DNA from 4 places in the Brevibacillus schisleri genome. Region 2 is predicted to be linked to each of the others. Evidence: riboswitches for the same ligand, from Rfam matches in the RefSeq annotation. Region 2 holds a riboswitch; each other region holds the start of a gene.
What was found. Region 2 has a riboswitch for S-adenosylmethionine ahead of ACUUHJ_RS19790 (homoserine dehydrogenase). Riboswitches for the same ligand answer to the same signal wherever they lie in the genome.

Region 1 (4,076 bases), 3.7 Mb from region 2:
ATGTGTACAGCCACTACTGGCACCAGGTTCATGTTTTGTCCTTTATTGAAGTCTTCCAGGTAAGGCTTGTGCTGGAAGAAGTTTGCGTCGAGTTGTTTCTCGTTCACTTGAACGTTAGGTTGTACGTAATCAGTGAACTCTTGGACTTCCAAGTTCACGCCTTGTTCTTTCAGTTTTGGTTGAATGAACTTCAAGATTGCTGCATGTGGAACGGGAGAAGCGCCTACCTTCAATGTTACTTCCTGTTTTCCGCCTTGTGCGCCGCCTTCAGCTGGAGCAGGTGCTGTTTCGGTTTTGCCTCCGCAAGCTGCCAAAGAAAATGCCAACACAGTAGAAAGTACAGATACGACTAGCTTTTTCATGAATGATTTCCCCCTTGCATGTATTTCATCTTATTTTTTGAAAATCTATATGGAAAGATCCTACTTACGGCTGAATTTCAGAACCAGACGGTCCCCCAGCGATTGTAAGATCTGTACCATCACCAGCAAAATAACCACAGTCACAACCATAACATCGGTTTGGAAACGCTGATAACCGTATCGGATCGCCAAGTCACCCAAACCACCACCGCCAATTACCCCAGACATCGCCGTGTAGGAGACCAGTGTTACCGTCGTGATCGTAATACCCGCGATCAGACCGGATCTAGACTCTGGCAAAAGGACGTTCCAGACGATCTGCCAATTGGAAGCACCCATAGATTGTGCGGCCTCAATCACGCCCTTATCAATCTCACGCAGGGAGGTTTCCACCAAACGTGCGAAAAACGGAGCGGCACCAAATACGAGCGGCGGAATGGCACCCAGTACACCAAGTGAAGTTCCTACGATCATTTTCGTTACTGGAATCAGCAAGATCATCAGAATAATAAATGGTACCGAGCGCAATACATTGACAACGAATGATGCAATCGTATAAAAAGTGCGGTTTTGCAAAAGCTGTCCGCGAGAAGTCAAAAACAAAATGATGCCCAACGGCAAACCAATCAGGACGGTAAACAGAGTGGAGAAGCCCAGCATCGTGAGGGTGTCCATCGTACCTTCGCCGATTTCAGCCCAATCCACATTTACGAATGTCCAGTCCATTTATATCACCTCTACTTCCAAGCCACGTTGGCGCAGCGTCTCGATGGTCTTTTGATTCTGTGTGACATCGCCTTCCAGCTCGATCACTAGCTGACCATACGGCGTATCTTTCATGCGAGAAATCGTTCCCTGCAAAATACTGAATACCGTACCAGTCTCTTGCATGGTTTGGAAAAGGATCGGCTGGTATGTTTTTTCTCCAAGGAAGGTGACACGAGCAATCGTGCGGGTCCCCGAAGCCTTTTCGTGCTCGACCGCTTCGCGCAGCTCTGTAGAATCGGCTACTTGCTCCACGAATTCTTGTGTCGTTAGATGCTTTGGACGAAGGAATACATCCAGTACGTTACCCGACTCGACGATCTTTCCTCCATCAATCACGCCGACACGATCACAAATGGAGCGAATGACGTGCATCTCGTGGGTAATCAACACAATGGTCAGGCCCAGCTTGCGGTTGATGTCCAAGAGCAGTGCCAGAATGGAGTTCGTCGTCTGCGGATCGAGAGCCGATGTCGCTTCGTCGCAGAGCAGCACTTTTGGATCATTCGCGAGCGCACGGGCGATCCCGACACGCTGCTTCTGTCCGCCAGACAGCTGAGACGGATATTTGTCCTTATGTGCCTCCAAGCCAACCAGCTTCAGCAGCTCGTTTACTTTCTTATCAATCTCTGCCTTCGAACGCTTTGCCAGCTTGAGCGGAAAAGCAACATTTTCGCCGACCGTCGAAGAAGACAGCAAGTTGAAATGCTGAAAAATCATGCCGATTGCGCGGCGCTTTTCTTGCAGCTTTCCTTCATCCAGCTTCGTCAAATCGACGCCGTCCACAATAACTTCCCCCGAAGTTGGGCGCTCCAGCAAATTGATGCACCGGATCAACGTACTTTTCCCTGCACCAGAGTGTCCGATAATCCCGTATATTTCGCCTTGCTCTATGGAAAGGTCGATCCCCGTTAATGCTGGGATGGTTTTACCTTGTACTTGATAGCTTTTATGCAAATGACGCAGTTGGATCAACGCATCCACCTCCCGACCATAATCTTGATAAAAATATAAAAACCCCTTTTTCATAAACGAAAAAGGGGCTGCAACGCAATGTATACGTTCGCATCCACCCTTCTCATCTACACAAGATCCAAAAATCCTGTAGGAATTGGCACCGCGACGTTCATTCGAAAATGAACCGGCTGCCGGGCTTCATAGGGCCTGTCCCTCCGCCTCTCTTGATAAGAAAGATATCTACGTATATTATGTTCGTTTTTTCTATTTCTTGTTGATACAAAACGGATTATATCCTTTTTGAAAATATCACGTCAATAGTAATAGCAGGAAAAAGTTTTTTAATCCATGACGCCGTTGCGGATGATGGTTGACTTTACGTGAAAGCGAAATGTCGCGTCTTTGAACATCTTTCTCCATTCAGCCTGCGTCATATTTGCCTTCCCTCTTCTATTTGAGCGATACACGATCCCGAAACCAGCGGGATCGACATTGAGATCCTGCAATTTGTGGACTACTTTCTGCAGTTCTTTTCCGAGCTCTTCTTCCAGTGCATGTTCCATGATTTTCATCAACCTGGCATTCTCTAGTTTCAGCGGGAGGGTTAATTCCAAAATCCGCGCATTTAATCGGATGTGAATATCAAAGATCGGGGGAGATACTTGGGTCAGCTCGATTTTTGAATGGCTGGAAATCGTATCAAAGACAAGCTGCACACGGTCTTTTTTACTTCCGCGATTCTTGGTTACCTCACCAAAAATATGAGCAGGGACAGAAGTATCGCCAATGCGGAATTTTCCATGCATGAGCTTGATTAAAAAGGCTTCCTTGGGTGTGATCCACCCTACATAACGCTCCCCTCGAAATAATGCGATCCCCTTGATTTGCAGCTCATTTCCCTTTCTTGCAATGAACGGCATGATCGGGTCGATTCCTTTGTCATAATAAGACCGAAAAAACTCATGCATAGTGGGAGACGGAATTTTTTCCCCTTCAATATTTTGCTCAATCATACGGTTTGACACTCCCCATGCCTAAAGGCGGGGGATTCTTGGGTAGTCACTCCTAACGGAGTGAATTTTACCAAGCTATCCCTGTGTGTCCCACAGTTTAGTTGACTACGCCAACAATCGAAGTCCTTCTTGCTCGATATTGATCGCAGCGTTTTGGTCACGATCATGTTGCACGCCACAGTGCGGGCATATCCAACTGCGCAAGTTGAGACTTTTCACTTCTTTGTTGCGGTATCCACAGTTTGGAGTTGAGCAGAGCTGGCTTGAAGGAAATTGTTTTCCAACAATAGAGACCTTTCTTCCATACCATTCTGCCTTATACTCCAACATCGTACGAAACATAGACCACGAAGCATCTGCAATGGATTTGGCTAACTTGTGATTTTTGACCATATTTTCCACTTGCAAGTCCTCCAAACAGATCACTTGGCTCTCGTTGATCAGCTTGGTTGACAGCTTATGTAGGAAATCGTTACGGGTATTTGCAATTTTTTCGTGGAGTATAGCTACTTTGGTACGCGCCTTGTTCCGGTTGTTGCTGCCTTTTTTTCTACGAGATTGAATCCGTTGCCACTTCGCCAGTTGTTTTTCATACTTGCGATAGTATTTGGGATTTGCCACCTTCTCACCAGTAGAGAGAATGGCGAAATCCTTGATTCCAAGGTCAATCCCAACTGTTCGTTCTACTTTTGGGAGTAAATTACTCTCTGTTTCACACAATACGGATACAAAGTATTTACCTGAAGGATTGCATCTAATCGTAGCCGATAGGATTCGCCCTTCCACTTCTCTGGATTTAGCAAACGATACCCATCCTAGCTTAGGAAGTTTGATGCGATTCCTTTCTATTTTGATGTTCATCTTGCATGTATAGGATTGCTTTGGGTTCTTCTTGCTCTTGAATTTGGGATAGCCTTTTTTCTCTTTGAAAAACTTTCTGTATGAGGAATCCAAATCTTTTAAGGTTGATTGCAGGGCA
Region 2 (4,076 bases):
GAAGCGAGAAGGCAGATGGGGATTGTTTTTCCAGCGGATCGAAAAAAACAGTAGGCAAAAGGGAGGGCGTTAGGGATGAAAATGTATGATGTAACCGCCACCGTGTACGAAGGAATGACGGTGTATAAAAACAAGCCGGAAAAGCAGCCGAAAATACGTACCGCTACCAACGGTTATGTAACAGAATCGAGAATCGACATGGACCTCCACACGGGTACTCATGTGGATGCTCCCCTGCACATGGTGAATGCTGGTGATACATTTGAGAGTGTTTCCTTGGAGAAGCTAGTGGGCCCTTGCAAGGTTCTCGATCTCACAGCGGTCGAGGACAGGATCACTCGCGCTGACTTGGAGAGCTTCGATCTTGCCCAAGGAGATTTTGTCCTGTTTAAAACGAAAAACTCTTTTGAAGAGGCGTTCTCCTTTGAATTTGTCTTTCTGTCTGAAGAAGGTGCGGAATATGTAAGTGAGCTAGGGGTGCGTGGCATTGGTACCGATGCACTTGGAATCGAACGCAGCCAGGAAGGTCACCCCACACATAAAAAATTGTTTGCAGCGGGAGTCATTGTCGTGGAAGGCTTGCGGCTAGCAGAGGTCCCGCCAGGCGAGTATTTTCTGGTAGCTGCACCACTCAAGCTGGTCGGCACGGATGCAGCCCCGGCAAGGGTCCTATTGTTTGAAGGTTTACATAGTAATTTGTCTATTGAAACTGAATGACGAGGAGTGAGAAACATATGCTCAGACGACCAGAGCGCGATGAATACGCTGCTTATTTTGACGATTACATTGGTCTTGTACCGGAGGGGGAGCTCCAAACGATCCTCACGCAGCAAGGAGAGAGGCAAGTCGCGTTCTTTTCGTCCCTTGTGCCCGAGCAAATTGATTATCGGTATGCGCCAGGCAAATGGACGGTTAAAGAGGTGTTGGGTCATCTCATCGATACAGAACGCATCATGAGCTATCGCTTGCTGAGAATTGCGAGAGGAGATCAGACACCCCTCGTCGGTTTTGATGAGAATGCTTTTGTTGAACACTGGTGTTTTCAGCTAAGAGACCTGTCTGATTTACTGGAAGAGTATAAGGCTGTCCGTGCTGCCACCATCGCGCAGGTGCGAGGAATTTCTCCAGAAGCGTGGTTGCGTACAGGACTTGCCAACGGAAACAAGCTATCTGCAAGGACGTTGGCGTATGTGATTGCTGGACATGAAGCTCATCACACTCGCATTTTGAAAGAGCGGTATTTGGGGGAAGGTAAAATCTGAAGGTAGTAGTGAGAATAGACAATTTCATAGGTGGAAACAGGTTCCTTAGAGCGTAACCAATTCGCCACAAGGATAATAGGGAAGCTCGGTGCAAATCCGACACGGTCCCGCCACTGTAAGAGGGAGTCAGCGTCCAACAAGCCACTGGTCTATCAAAATAGACGGGGAAGGCGACGCTAGGCGATGAACTCATAGTCAGGAGACCTGCCTGTTTCGACAACACTGATAGACCTACGGGAGATAGGGAGGTGTTAGAGATGGCTTGCGAAAAACAGCGAGTGGACAAGTATGCCCCTCCTTTTCTGGCATTTTCTAACGATCGTCACGGTCGTGAGGAAAATGCTCTTTTTATTTTGGGCAGAATAATAGAAGAGGAGGGCGAGCAATGATCCAACTTTTTATTTGCCAATGGTGCGGATATGTTGAGGAAAAAGAGCAGTCTGAGGAATGCCAGGAGGGCGTGTTTCATTGTGCTTGCTGCAGTTTGGAAGAGGTAGAGAGCCTGTTCACCCACAACTGAAATCCTTGCCAAATTAGCTTGCAATCAGAAAAGAAAGAATTTTGTTGACGCTTGCCTTGGAATTTCTTAGAATAAAGCTCAACAGCATAAATGGTTCTTATCCAGAGAGGTGGAGGGTCTGGCCCGATGAAGCCCGGCAACCGTTGCATATTGCAACAAGGTGCCAATTCCTGCGAGACGTTTTGTCTCGAAAGATAAGAAGCGGGTTACTCCATTAGTAGATGAACCTTCTTCTTAGCGAAGAAGGTTTTTTTAATTTCATATTTTCTTTATCCAGAGAGGTGGAGGGACTGGCCCGATGAAGCCCGGCAACCGTCACGCATATTTTGTGACAAGGTGCCAATTCCTGCAGGACATATACGTCCTGGGAGATAAGGAGGGGGAGCATTCGCTGCTATCAAGCCTTCTTCTTATCGAAGATGGCTTTTCTTTTTATCTAAAATTCGGGGTATGGGGTGGTCAGGATGAGTGCAGAAGTAGTACGCGTGGGATTATTGGGATTGGGGACAGTGGGTAGGGGCGTAATCAAAACGATCCGTTCACAACAAGAGAAGCTGGCTTCTCGTCTGGGAAAACGAATTGAGATCGTCAAGGCATTGGTGCGTGACTCGGAAAAAGAGCGTGCGGTTCATGTCGACCCGGCTTTACTGACGACAGATTTTGAGGATGTATTGAGAAGCGATGTGGATATCGTGGTGGAGGTCATGGGCGGTGTAGAACCTACCTATGACTACGTACGTGCTTTGATCGAAAAGGGCTGCCATGTGGTAACCGCCAACAAAGAGCTACTGGCGAAAAAAGGAACAGAGCTAGTCGATTTGGCAAATCAGCATCAAGTGCATCTTGCCTATGAAGCGAGTGTGGCTGGGGGTATCCCGATCTTGAGTGTGCTCCGGCAGTTTCTACGTACGAACGATATCCAAGGCGTTCGCGGTATTCTCAACGGAACAACGAACTTCATTTTGACGAAAATGGAAGCAGAGCAGCTCTCCTACCAGGAGGTACTCAAGCAAGCACAGGAGCTGGGCTATGCAGAAGCAGACCCTCGTTCGGATGTAGAAGGCTTTGATGCTATGTACAAATTGTATATCCTGGCACAGCTTGTTTATGGAGAATCACTGCCTTTAGCGGATGTTGTTCGCAAAGGTATTGCGGATTTGTCAGCAGGTCATATTCGGATTGCAAGCGACTTAGGGTACCGGATCAAGCTGATCGCGCAGGCTTATCAAGCCGAAAAAGGCATTCGCCTATCTGTTGAACCAACCATGCTTCCGTTGAGCCATCCGTTGGCGCAAATCCACGATGCGTTTAATGCGGTCCAGCTATCCGGCAATATCGTAGGAGACTTGTTGTTTACAGGAAGAGGGGCAGGAGAGCTCCCTACAGCAAGTGCAGTCGTGGAGGATTTGGCCTATTTATTGACACAGCCATTCACACCGCATCCTACCTGGAAAGAAAAAACGGCTGACAAAGCTGGATGCACGGTGGACTCGGCAGAACACGTCCTATGTTATCTGGAGGGCTCATGTCATACTGCGACGCCAGATCGTGTCTTGCATTTCCTTCAGCAGGCCGGGGTGAACGTGCATAAACTAAAAGTCCAATTCGATTTGGGAGGCGTCTTGCGCGCAGGGTTGGTCGTGACGGGAATCAGTGAACAGCATGAGTCCTTATTGAAAAATGATTTTGGCTTAGAAGTGCGCTGCTTCCCTATTCTTGAATCTGCGTAAGTAAGAGGAACCATAAGAAGAAATGCCGTATTTCTAGGAATCTGGAAACACGGCTTCTTTTATCAGGGGGCAGTCTCCACCGCCTTTGCACGTGGCTGCACACACCCGTCACTTTGTATGTCGACTTGCTCAGAAATGGATTCAATGCGTTTTAACAGGGCAGCGCCGTTGCTTTCATTCATGGGTACAGCTTGTCCCAATTCTGCATGAAATGGAAGCATCGTTAGCTCACAATCACCACTTTTGGAGCAGTTTGCTAGCAGGACCATTGTTTCCCAAGTCTTGGGTTCGTTTGAACGTGTGAAAACGAAATTGCCAAGACTGTACGCAATCCATTTGTCGTTGTATCGTTCAAAGCCTTGCAGTACGTGGGGATGACCGCCGACAATCAAATCTGCACCAGCATCGATGTAGGCACGAGACAGCTCCTTTTGATGATCGACAGGATAATCGGAGCGTTCTTTGCCCCAGTGTGCAATCACCACCACGAGATCCGCTTGGCTGTTCGCATCCTGGATCGCTTTCACTGCCAGTGTAGGATCATAGGAAGCGGCCATACCCGGC
Region 3 (4,076 bases), 1.7 Mb from region 2:
TCGTGCCAAGGTTGCATATGATATACAGACAGGACAAATTGAGAGTTTTACAATTGATGGTGATCGAGGAGAACAGAAGGGAGAGAAATTGCCATCAGCCAAGACTGCGGAGAAAGCAGCAAGCGCATTTCTTCAAGCTTTTTTGGGGGAGGAAAGTAAGACCTATCAGCTCGTCGAGACTCAGATCTATACCGACGAGTATATGGTAAAAGGCCCATGGATGAGCGTGAATTATCAACGGATCGAAAACGGCCAGCCCGTCCCGTTCGACGTAATGTCGGTTGGAATTGACGAACGTGAGCAAGTCGCGTTTTTCGGGCGATTGAACAAGAGCGAACAAGCCTTTTTCACCAAGCTGACAGATGCCATGCCCGATTTGAGCCCATCCCTTCTTCTTTTGGATAAAGAAAAGAACCACGATGGCATGTCATTCATTTTGGGGAAAACGAACAAAGAGGGGCATCAGGTTTCTCTTGTGATCACTGGCAATGGTCAAACATTGGAATTGTATAGGCTTCTGTTTAAGGATGAAAAGGAAGCAGCGAGCCAGAAAAGAGCAGATGGAGCAAAAGCATTGGAGCAAGAGCGACAGTTCCTGAACAAGCTGCTCGGGGCTGATAGCGAGAACTATCGGTTGTTGGACGCCAACCATCCGGGATTGTACCTGAGATACTATAACGGGATGCCGGTGTTGTCTGATGAAATAAGCATCAATACAACCGACTCTGGCCACCTCGAATATTTCAGTAAGGAGCTCGAATCATTTGAGACGTCGCAGTACCCGGATGTATCGACTGCTGTGTCAGAAGAGGTAGCCATCAAAGAGCTGAGCGAGCATATGAAGCTTCGGTACGTGCAGAATCCGAGAATACAGCCACAATCAAAACAAGGGGATATGTGGCAGCCCATTCTGGAGTACACACCAGCTGTTTCCTTCATGCAAAGAGGACGTGAAGATGGTCAGGAGTGGTATATCGACGCGACCAATGGCAAGATGGTGTATGGAACGGGAGATAACGGGCTTGCTTATGATCAGTTGAATACGAAGGAAGCACATCCGATCGAATCTCCAAAGGAATACGTCAAGGTTCGCTCCAAGGATGAGGCAAAGGCGTTGCTGAAAGCGGAATTCGGCATACAAGTGGATGACTCGACCTATAGAGAGAGTAACCGTGACGGACGCAAGGAATACGTCTGGAATGATAAAAATGACAAGTATATCGGCGTAGAAGTTCTCGCAGAAACAGGCAGTGTCGTCGGGCTGGGAACACCGCGTTCCGATACAGCAGTGACTGTCAAACGCGAGCAAGCGGAAGAGGCTGCACTTGCCTTTCTGCCTAAATACGTTGATCCAGGCATAAAAGAAGTGCAATTGGCGCAAGTCATACAGCCAGGCGAAGCGAATCCTGTGTCATCGGGCGAATGGGAATTCAGATATCTCATGAGCAAGGATGGCATTCCAGTACAGGATCGCGGGCAAAAAGCGGCTTATTCAGTAACAGTCGATCCGTCTTCTGGCAAAGTGACAAAGTTTGAAAACTACAGAGAGACGCACGAGTTGGTGGAGCTTCCAGCATCCGACGAGATCGTCTCGAAAGACAAGGCTGTTGAGGCGTATTTACGCGTCATGCCTTTAAAGCTGGTCTATTTGATGAGAGATGTGGATGGGCAAAAATTAGCTCAACCAAAGCTGGCGTATGTGCCGTGGAGTGACGAAAAGCTGGCGTTCAAATATATTACTATGGATGCCGTGACAGGCAAGATCATCACCAAATAACAAGAAAAAAAGGCTATCCCGAAGCCATTCCTGATGGCTTTTGGGATAGCCTTTTTTACACTTATCTAACAGTCGTCACAGGAGCACCCGATAATAACCAACAGGATAAACAGCACGAGCACGATTGCGAAGCAGTCACCGAAGAATCCGTTACCGCAGAAAGATGTACTCATCTTTGTTTCCCCTCCTTTCCGTTATACTCCAGTCTATACACGAATGCCGATATTGGACTGGGCGGATGCCCAGCTTAGGCAAAAATGGGCGCGTAAGAGGGGAGACTCCGTAAAAAATAGACAATTCACAATTGACGGGGAGACAAAGGGGGTGTTAAGATACTTGCAAACATTCAAGACATTTCGCAAACCAACTAAATGACAAGTGTACGACTCTTATCCAGAGAGGCAGAGGGACTGGCCTGATGAAGCCTCGGCAACCGGTAAAAATCCGGTGCCAATTCCAGCAAAGCTACGTGCTTTGAAAGATAAGAGGATGTCTCAGGCGTTTTCGTATCTGCTGACAAATCCTCTTCTTTCAAAGAAGAGGATTTTTTTATTTGATTTACCCAATTACGGAGAATAAGCCGATGCAAGGGAGAAAAGGGGCACGTCAATGAAACCAACTTTTCGCGAACAGCTTTCCCGGAAAATTCTGATTCTGGACGGTGCAATGGGCACCATGCTTCAACAGGCGAACCTGACTGCTGATGATTTCGGCGGTGAAGCCTATGATGGCTGTAATGAACTCCTGAATCTGACCAGACCAGATGTGATCCGTTCCATTCACGAGAAATATTTAGAAGCGGGCGCAGACATCGTCGAGACAAATACGTTTGGTGCTGCTTCCATTGTTTTGGCTGAGTACGATGTGGCAGAGAAGGACCTTGAGATCAATATAGCTGCAGCGCGCTTGGCCAGAGAAGCGGTGGATGCCTATTCCACGGAGGAGTGGCCGCGTTTTGTAGCAGGTGCAATGGGACCTACGACCAAAACCCTTTCGTTGACAGGCGGTGTCACTTTCGAAGAGCTGGTCGAGGCGTATTATCGCCAGGCAAAAGGTCTGATTCTTGGCGGCTCCGATGTTCTTCTTCTGGAAACTTCGCAAGATACGTTGAACGTCAAGGCTGGCGGAATCGGGATTCGCAAAGCTTTTGAAGAGCTTGGACAGGAGCTTCCGGTGATGCTGTCAGGTACGATTGAGCCGATGGGCACGACGCTGGCGGGTCAAAACATCGAGGCGTTTTACATCTCCTTGGAGCATATAAAGCCTGTCTCTATCGGTCTGAACTGTGCGACAGGACCCGAGTTCATGCGCGATCACCTGCGGACACTATCAGGAATTGCCCAATGTGCGGTCAGCTGTTATCCGAATGCAGGCTTGCCAGACGAGAACGGTCATTACCATGAAACGCCACAGGGACTTGCTTCGAAAATGCGAGCGTTCGCTGAACAGGGCTGGATAAACGTCGCTGGCGGTTGCTGTGGAACAACGCCTGACCATATTCAAGCGATGGCAGAGACATTGAAAGACTGCAAGCCACGCAGTACAGCTGTAGAACCGCTGAGTGCGGTCTCCGGGATCGAGGTCGTTTACGTCGAAGATGACAATCGTCCCTTGCTAGTAGGAGAGAGAACCAATGTCATCGGTTCCAAAAAATTCCGTGAAATGATTGCAGCTGGTCACTATGAAGAAGCATCTGATATTGCCCGGGCCCAAGTAAAACGCGGCGCACACGTCATCGATATATGCTTGGCTGACCCCGACCGTGATGAATATGAAGATATGGAAAAATTCCTACAGTTCATCGTGAAAAAAGTAAAAGCGCCCCTCATGATCGACTCGACAGATGCCAAGGTCATGGAGCTGGGACTTCGCTATTCGCAAGGAAAGGCTATTCTCAACTCGATCAACTTGGAAGACGGGTTGGAGCGATTTGAGGAAGTCGTCCCACTTATTCATAAGTTCGGTGCCTCCGTTGTCGTTGGAACGATTGAGGAAGCGGGTATGGCGATCACTCGCGAAAAGAAGCTGGAGGTCGCGCAACGCTCGTACGACATTCTTGTCAATCAGTACGGAATAAAGCCACAAGATATTATTTTCGATCCACTCGTCTTTCCGGTAGGGACAGGGGATGAACAATACATCGGTTCAGCAAAGGAAACCGTAGAAGGAATTCGTTTGATCAAACAAGCAATGCCTGCTTGCAAGACGATCCTGGGTGTCAGTAACGTTTCCTTCGGCTTGCCTCCTGCGGGTCGGGAAGTGCTGAACGCGGTCTTCTTGTACCACACCACTCTTGCAG
Region 4 (4,076 bases), 2.1 Mb from region 2:
CTGCTTTCTTCGGCTCATATCCGATCACGATATTTTCAGTCACACTGAATTCTCCGAAGAGCATAAAGTGCTGGTGAACCATCCCGATTCCATTTCGAATCGCGTCCTCTGGTCCGCGAAAAACAACTGGCTTGCCGTTTAACACGATCTCTCCTGACGTCGGCTGCTCCATCCCGTACAGCATCCGCATCAGTGTCGTTTTGCCCGCTCCATTTTCCCCGACAATCGCATGGACCTCTCCTGCTGCCAGTGAGAACGACACCTTGTCGTTGGCGGTAAAATCTCCGTACTTCTTGGTCATGCCCCTCATTTCCAAGCGATCGGTCATTCCCACTCCCTCATTTCTGTACGTCCTTTTATGAAAATGGAAGACCGACTACACAGCCGTAGTCGGTCACATCCATCACTGTGCACAAGCTATAAATAAACATTCAGCACCGAGAACCTTTTTAAAACTGGTCTGGTACTTTGCGAGTGCCCGCTACAATCTCATCGCTGATCGCTTTCACTTTATCCACCACTTCTTGTCCAATAAAAGCGTTCAGCGGCGTCTTGCTTTCGTGCGTGACATAGGTTACACCAACACCTTTTTCCTTCAAGCCGTATGCCACAACACCTGGTTTGAACGTTCCTTCTACAAAGGTCTTCACGGTTTCATAAGCTGCCGCGTCAGTTCCTTTCAATTGGGACAGAACAATATGCTCTGGGTCAATCGTGGTACGGTCAACGTCCTGCCCTGCTGTGAAGAAGCCTTTTTCCTTCGCTGCTTCGAAAACGCCGAGATCGCCTACTGCTGCTGCACCGTTAATGAAATCAGCGCCTTTGGAAGCTTGGAGCAAAGCCAATTCCTTCGCTTTTGCCGGGTCAGTGAAGCTTCCTACATAGTTGACCATCAGCTCTGCTTTTGGATTTGTCGCTTTCAAGCCCTCTCCGAAGCCAACCGTCCATTTTTTCAACTGCGGAATATCAAGTGCGACAACCATACCCACTTTGTTCGTTTTCGTTGCCAAGCCTGCTGCTGCTCCCACCAGGTAAGCCGCTTCCTGCTCGCGGAAGGTAACACTGCGAACGTTTGGCAAATCCACTACCGTATCAATAATCGCAAAATTACGGTCAGGATTTTCGGTAGCTACTTTTTTCAATGCATCCTCTGATGTAAAAGAAGAAGTGATGATCAAATCATAATTTTCTGCAACAGCCACACGCAGATTTTCTTCAATCGCTCCATGGTCTGTAGATTCGATCGTTTTTACTTCTGCGCCCAGCTCTTGTGCGGCTTTCTTTGCACCCTCGTCCATTTGTTGGAAGAATGGATTCACACCGATTTTCTCAGGCAAAATCAAGGCAATTCGCTTTTTGGCCGCGCCCTCTTGTCCTGCTGCTTGTCCTCCTGGCTGATCTGCCGGTGCGCTTGTGCCAGTCGAGCACCCTGTTGCCAATACTGCGAATGTCGTTAATGCCAGCAATAACTTCTTCATGATGTATCTCTCCCTATCCGAACTTTACGTTTTTCTTTATCCTATTAGGTAATGTACGGCTTTTTACCCATTTTTTCAATACTATTTACGAATATTCCCTTATAAAATTTATTTATTGTTCGTATATTCCTCCTCATCTTTAACAAATACAACAAAAAAACTCTCCCCGGAGGAAGAGTTTGCGTACGAAGCCGTTCTCTTCCTCATCTGTCAAAACCATGGTACAGGTTTTGCAGGAATTGGCACCTTTCTGTTCATGCATAAGACATGATCAGTGGTTGCCGGGCATCATCGGGCCAGTCCCTCCGCCGCTCTTGATAAGGTAGGTGAATATATTTAGTTACAATGGAATTCATTCTAGCAGAACGGTTCGAAAATGCAATTCTTTTTTCTCAATTCCAAACACTTCTACAAGTAAATAAAAGTTTAAAAAGTCGTCTTTTCAGCACCGAGAAATTGGCGAGAAGCGCAACCACTAATTTACGTGAAAGGTTTGCTGGAGGCGATGCGACAACGTATTCAGCTCACCCAGCTCTTCCGTAATCTCACGCACTTTTTGATGCTGGTTTTCTGCTGTCGCAAACAGCTCTTCTAAGTTGGCTACCGATTCCTCGGTTACGGCCGTAATGGTCGACATCTCGATGGCAACTTCGCCGGAACGCACTTTTACCCGGTCCATGCTGGAGCTTACCTGATCAGCTGCTTCTAGGAAGGCCATCATCCCGGCACGCACTGCTTCAATGGAGGCCACTGTTTTTACGGCCAGCTCTTGGCCTTTTGCAACAGACACTTCCCCACTGCTCATATGTTGCACCGCATTCTCACTTTCCTGGTGGAGTGACTTGAGAATGTCGGTAATTTCCTGTGTGGCTGTCGCGCTTTGTTCTGCCAGCTTGCGTACCTCATCCGCAACAACAGCAAATCCCCGTCCATGCTCACCTGCACGCGCCGATTCAATCGCCGCATTCAGTGCCAACAGATTCGTTTGTGTCGCGATCTGATTAATAGCGCCGACAATTTCCTCTACGCGATTCGCCTGTCGATTGAGCTGGTGAATCGTAGAGGCTGCTACATTGACTGCCTGCACAATTTGCTCCATCTGTGAGGACAGCTCGTTCATCATCTGAACGCTTTCTGTCAGACGACGGTTGTTTTGTTGCGATTCTGTTTTCATTGCGTTGGTCTGCGATGTGACTGCCTCGATTTCCTGATCGATGGATTGAACCTCTTCTTCGATCTTCACCGTAGAATTCGCCTGCGATTCCATACCGACGGCGACTTCCTTAAAGGCTACCATCATTTCATCTGTATTGCGCTTCGTACCTTCCGCATGCTCATGTACATGATCGCTGGTACGATCCAGCTGCTCCGTCATTTGCTGGATGTTCAAAAGCATTTCTCCCAGACGGCGCTCTTTCTCTTCCGCTTCCTGCCTTGCATCGTGCGCTTTTTGCAGGGAGGCTTGTCCGGCGAGACACAGATACGTTACGGCTCCCATCATCATGAGAATCGTGACAATACGCATAAGCAAATTGATCTCCGAAAAATCACCATCGAAGATCTGGTAGGTTCCTGTGTAGAACCCGATAACCGTGACAATGATTTGGGTAATTCCCGCTGTTACGACCAGCTTCCAATCCAAATACGCTGCTAAAAAGCCCATGACGATAAAAGCGAGGAAGGTGATCTCCTGGTAATCGGTAAAGTGATCGAATGAAATCGCATAAAACATGAGTCCAATTGCCACCAGGTAACGAATCACAAGACTATCTTTGCGAATGAAATAATACGGCGAAACAATTAAAGTGACCAGCAATCCCAAGGACGTCACTTTCCAGAAGTTCACATCCACTTGGTAGGCAATGAGTCCCGCCATCCACAAATGATTCCATAGGATGAAAATCATAAAACCTTCTTTGTCAGTCAAGGTATTGCGAATCAATTGAATCATAATTGCCCCCCTTTTCCTTATTACTTATGTATCGGATTCTTTCCCCATTATATAGCCAAACCTTTGCCAAATTTGTGAAAAAAGTGAGAACAGCCAAAAACAATTTCGAATAGGCTATTACACAACTCACACGTACAGGAGGCAAACGGAAAAAAGTGGAACTCAATCAATTGCCAGCTACTGTGCTGACACGGACGATTAGCCGTCCGAACACCACGATTTACTATCCCCAATTGGCAGGCCTAGCCAACCTGCAAGCGGAAAAAGATATCAACCGGGCGATTTATCAAACGGTTCAAGGCTTAATTCATGAGCAACAACGGGTCCAGGTACCGGGAAATACAGAAATGCAAGGAAGCTACGAAATCAAGACAAACGAACGCGGTATTTTCAGCGTCGTGTTGAGCAACTACGCCTACACACCCCAAATGGCTCACGGCATGACCTTCCTCGGGTCGATCACCGCAGATATCCAAACAGGCAAGCTGTATACGCTGCGTGAATTATTCAAGCCAGGAAGCGATTACGTCAAGGTGATTTCCGAAAACATCAAGCGTCAAATCAAAGAAAGAAACATCCCCACACTCAATGGCTTTACTTCGATTAAGCCCGATCAAGATTATTACGTCGCCGACAAAGCACTGGTC

Region 1: it holds a riboswitch for S-adenosylmethionine, as region 2 does, so the genes downstream of both, ACUUHJ_RS02850 (methionine ABC transporter ATP-binding protein) here and ACUUHJ_RS19790 (homoserine dehydrogenase) in region 2, are expected to answer to the same signal.
Region 3: it holds a riboswitch for S-adenosylmethionine, as region 2 does, so the genes downstream of both, metH (methionine synthase) here and ACUUHJ_RS19790 (homoserine dehydrogenase) in region 2, are expected to answer to the same signal.
Region 4: it holds a riboswitch for S-adenosylmethionine, as region 2 does, so the genes downstream of both, ACUUHJ_RS29765 (BMP family lipoprotein) here and ACUUHJ_RS19790 (homoserine dehydrogenase) in region 2, are expected to answer to the same signal.

Annotation. Positions count from the first base shown of each region.
Region 1 covers NZ_JBVNDM010000001.1:541,523-545,598, reverse strand. The annotation lists gene ACUUHJ_RS02860 (MetQ/NlpA family ABC transporter substrate-binding protein) at 1-362, opposite strand, end outside; gene ACUUHJ_RS02855 (methionine ABC transporter permease) at 423-1,088, opposite strand; gene ACUUHJ_RS02850 (methionine ABC transporter ATP-binding protein) at 1,089-2,102, opposite strand; SAM riboswitch class I at 2,203-2,318, opposite strand; gene ACUUHJ_RS02845 (Ger(x)C family spore germination C-terminal domain-containing protein) at 2,426-3,097, opposite strand; gene tnpB (IS200/IS605 family element RNA-guided endonuclease TnpB) at 3,203-4,076, opposite strand, start outside.
Region 2 covers NZ_JBVNDM010000001.1:4,199,380-4,203,455, reverse strand. The annotation lists gene ACUUHJ_RS19815 (Gfo/Idh/MocA family protein) at 1-54, shown strand, start outside; gene ACUUHJ_RS19810 (cyclase family protein) at 76-717, shown strand; gene ACUUHJ_RS19805 (DinB family protein) at 735-1,262, shown strand; cobalamin riboswitch at 1,284-1,488, shown strand; gene ACUUHJ_RS19800 (hypothetical protein) at 1,511-1,651, shown strand; gene ACUUHJ_RS19795 (hypothetical protein) at 1,648-1,782, shown strand; SAM riboswitch class I at 1,877-1,983, shown strand; SAM riboswitch class I at 2,049-2,160, shown strand; gene ACUUHJ_RS19790 (homoserine dehydrogenase) at 2,247-3,512, shown strand; gene ACUUHJ_RS19785 (CapA family protein) at 3,575-4,076, opposite strand, start outside.
Region 3 covers NZ_JBVNDM010000001.1:2,453,691-2,457,766, forward strand. The annotation lists gene ACUUHJ_RS12170 (YcdB/YcdC domain-containing protein) at 1-1,777, shown strand, start outside; gene ACUUHJ_RS12175 (YjcZ family sporulation protein) at 1,843-1,950, opposite strand; SAM riboswitch class I at 2,164-2,265, shown strand; gene metH (methionine synthase) at 2,387-4,076, shown strand, end outside.
Region 4 covers NZ_JBVNDM010000001.1:6,282,881-6,286,956, forward strand. The annotation lists gene ACUUHJ_RS29760 (ABC transporter ATP-binding protein) at 1-328, opposite strand, end outside; gene ACUUHJ_RS29765 (BMP family lipoprotein) at 450-1,478, opposite strand; SAM riboswitch class I at 1,679-1,802, opposite strand; gene ACUUHJ_RS29770 (methyl-accepting chemotaxis protein) at 1,954-3,429, opposite strand; gene ACUUHJ_RS29775 (DUF3298 and DUF4163 domain-containing protein) at 3,585-4,076, shown strand, end outside.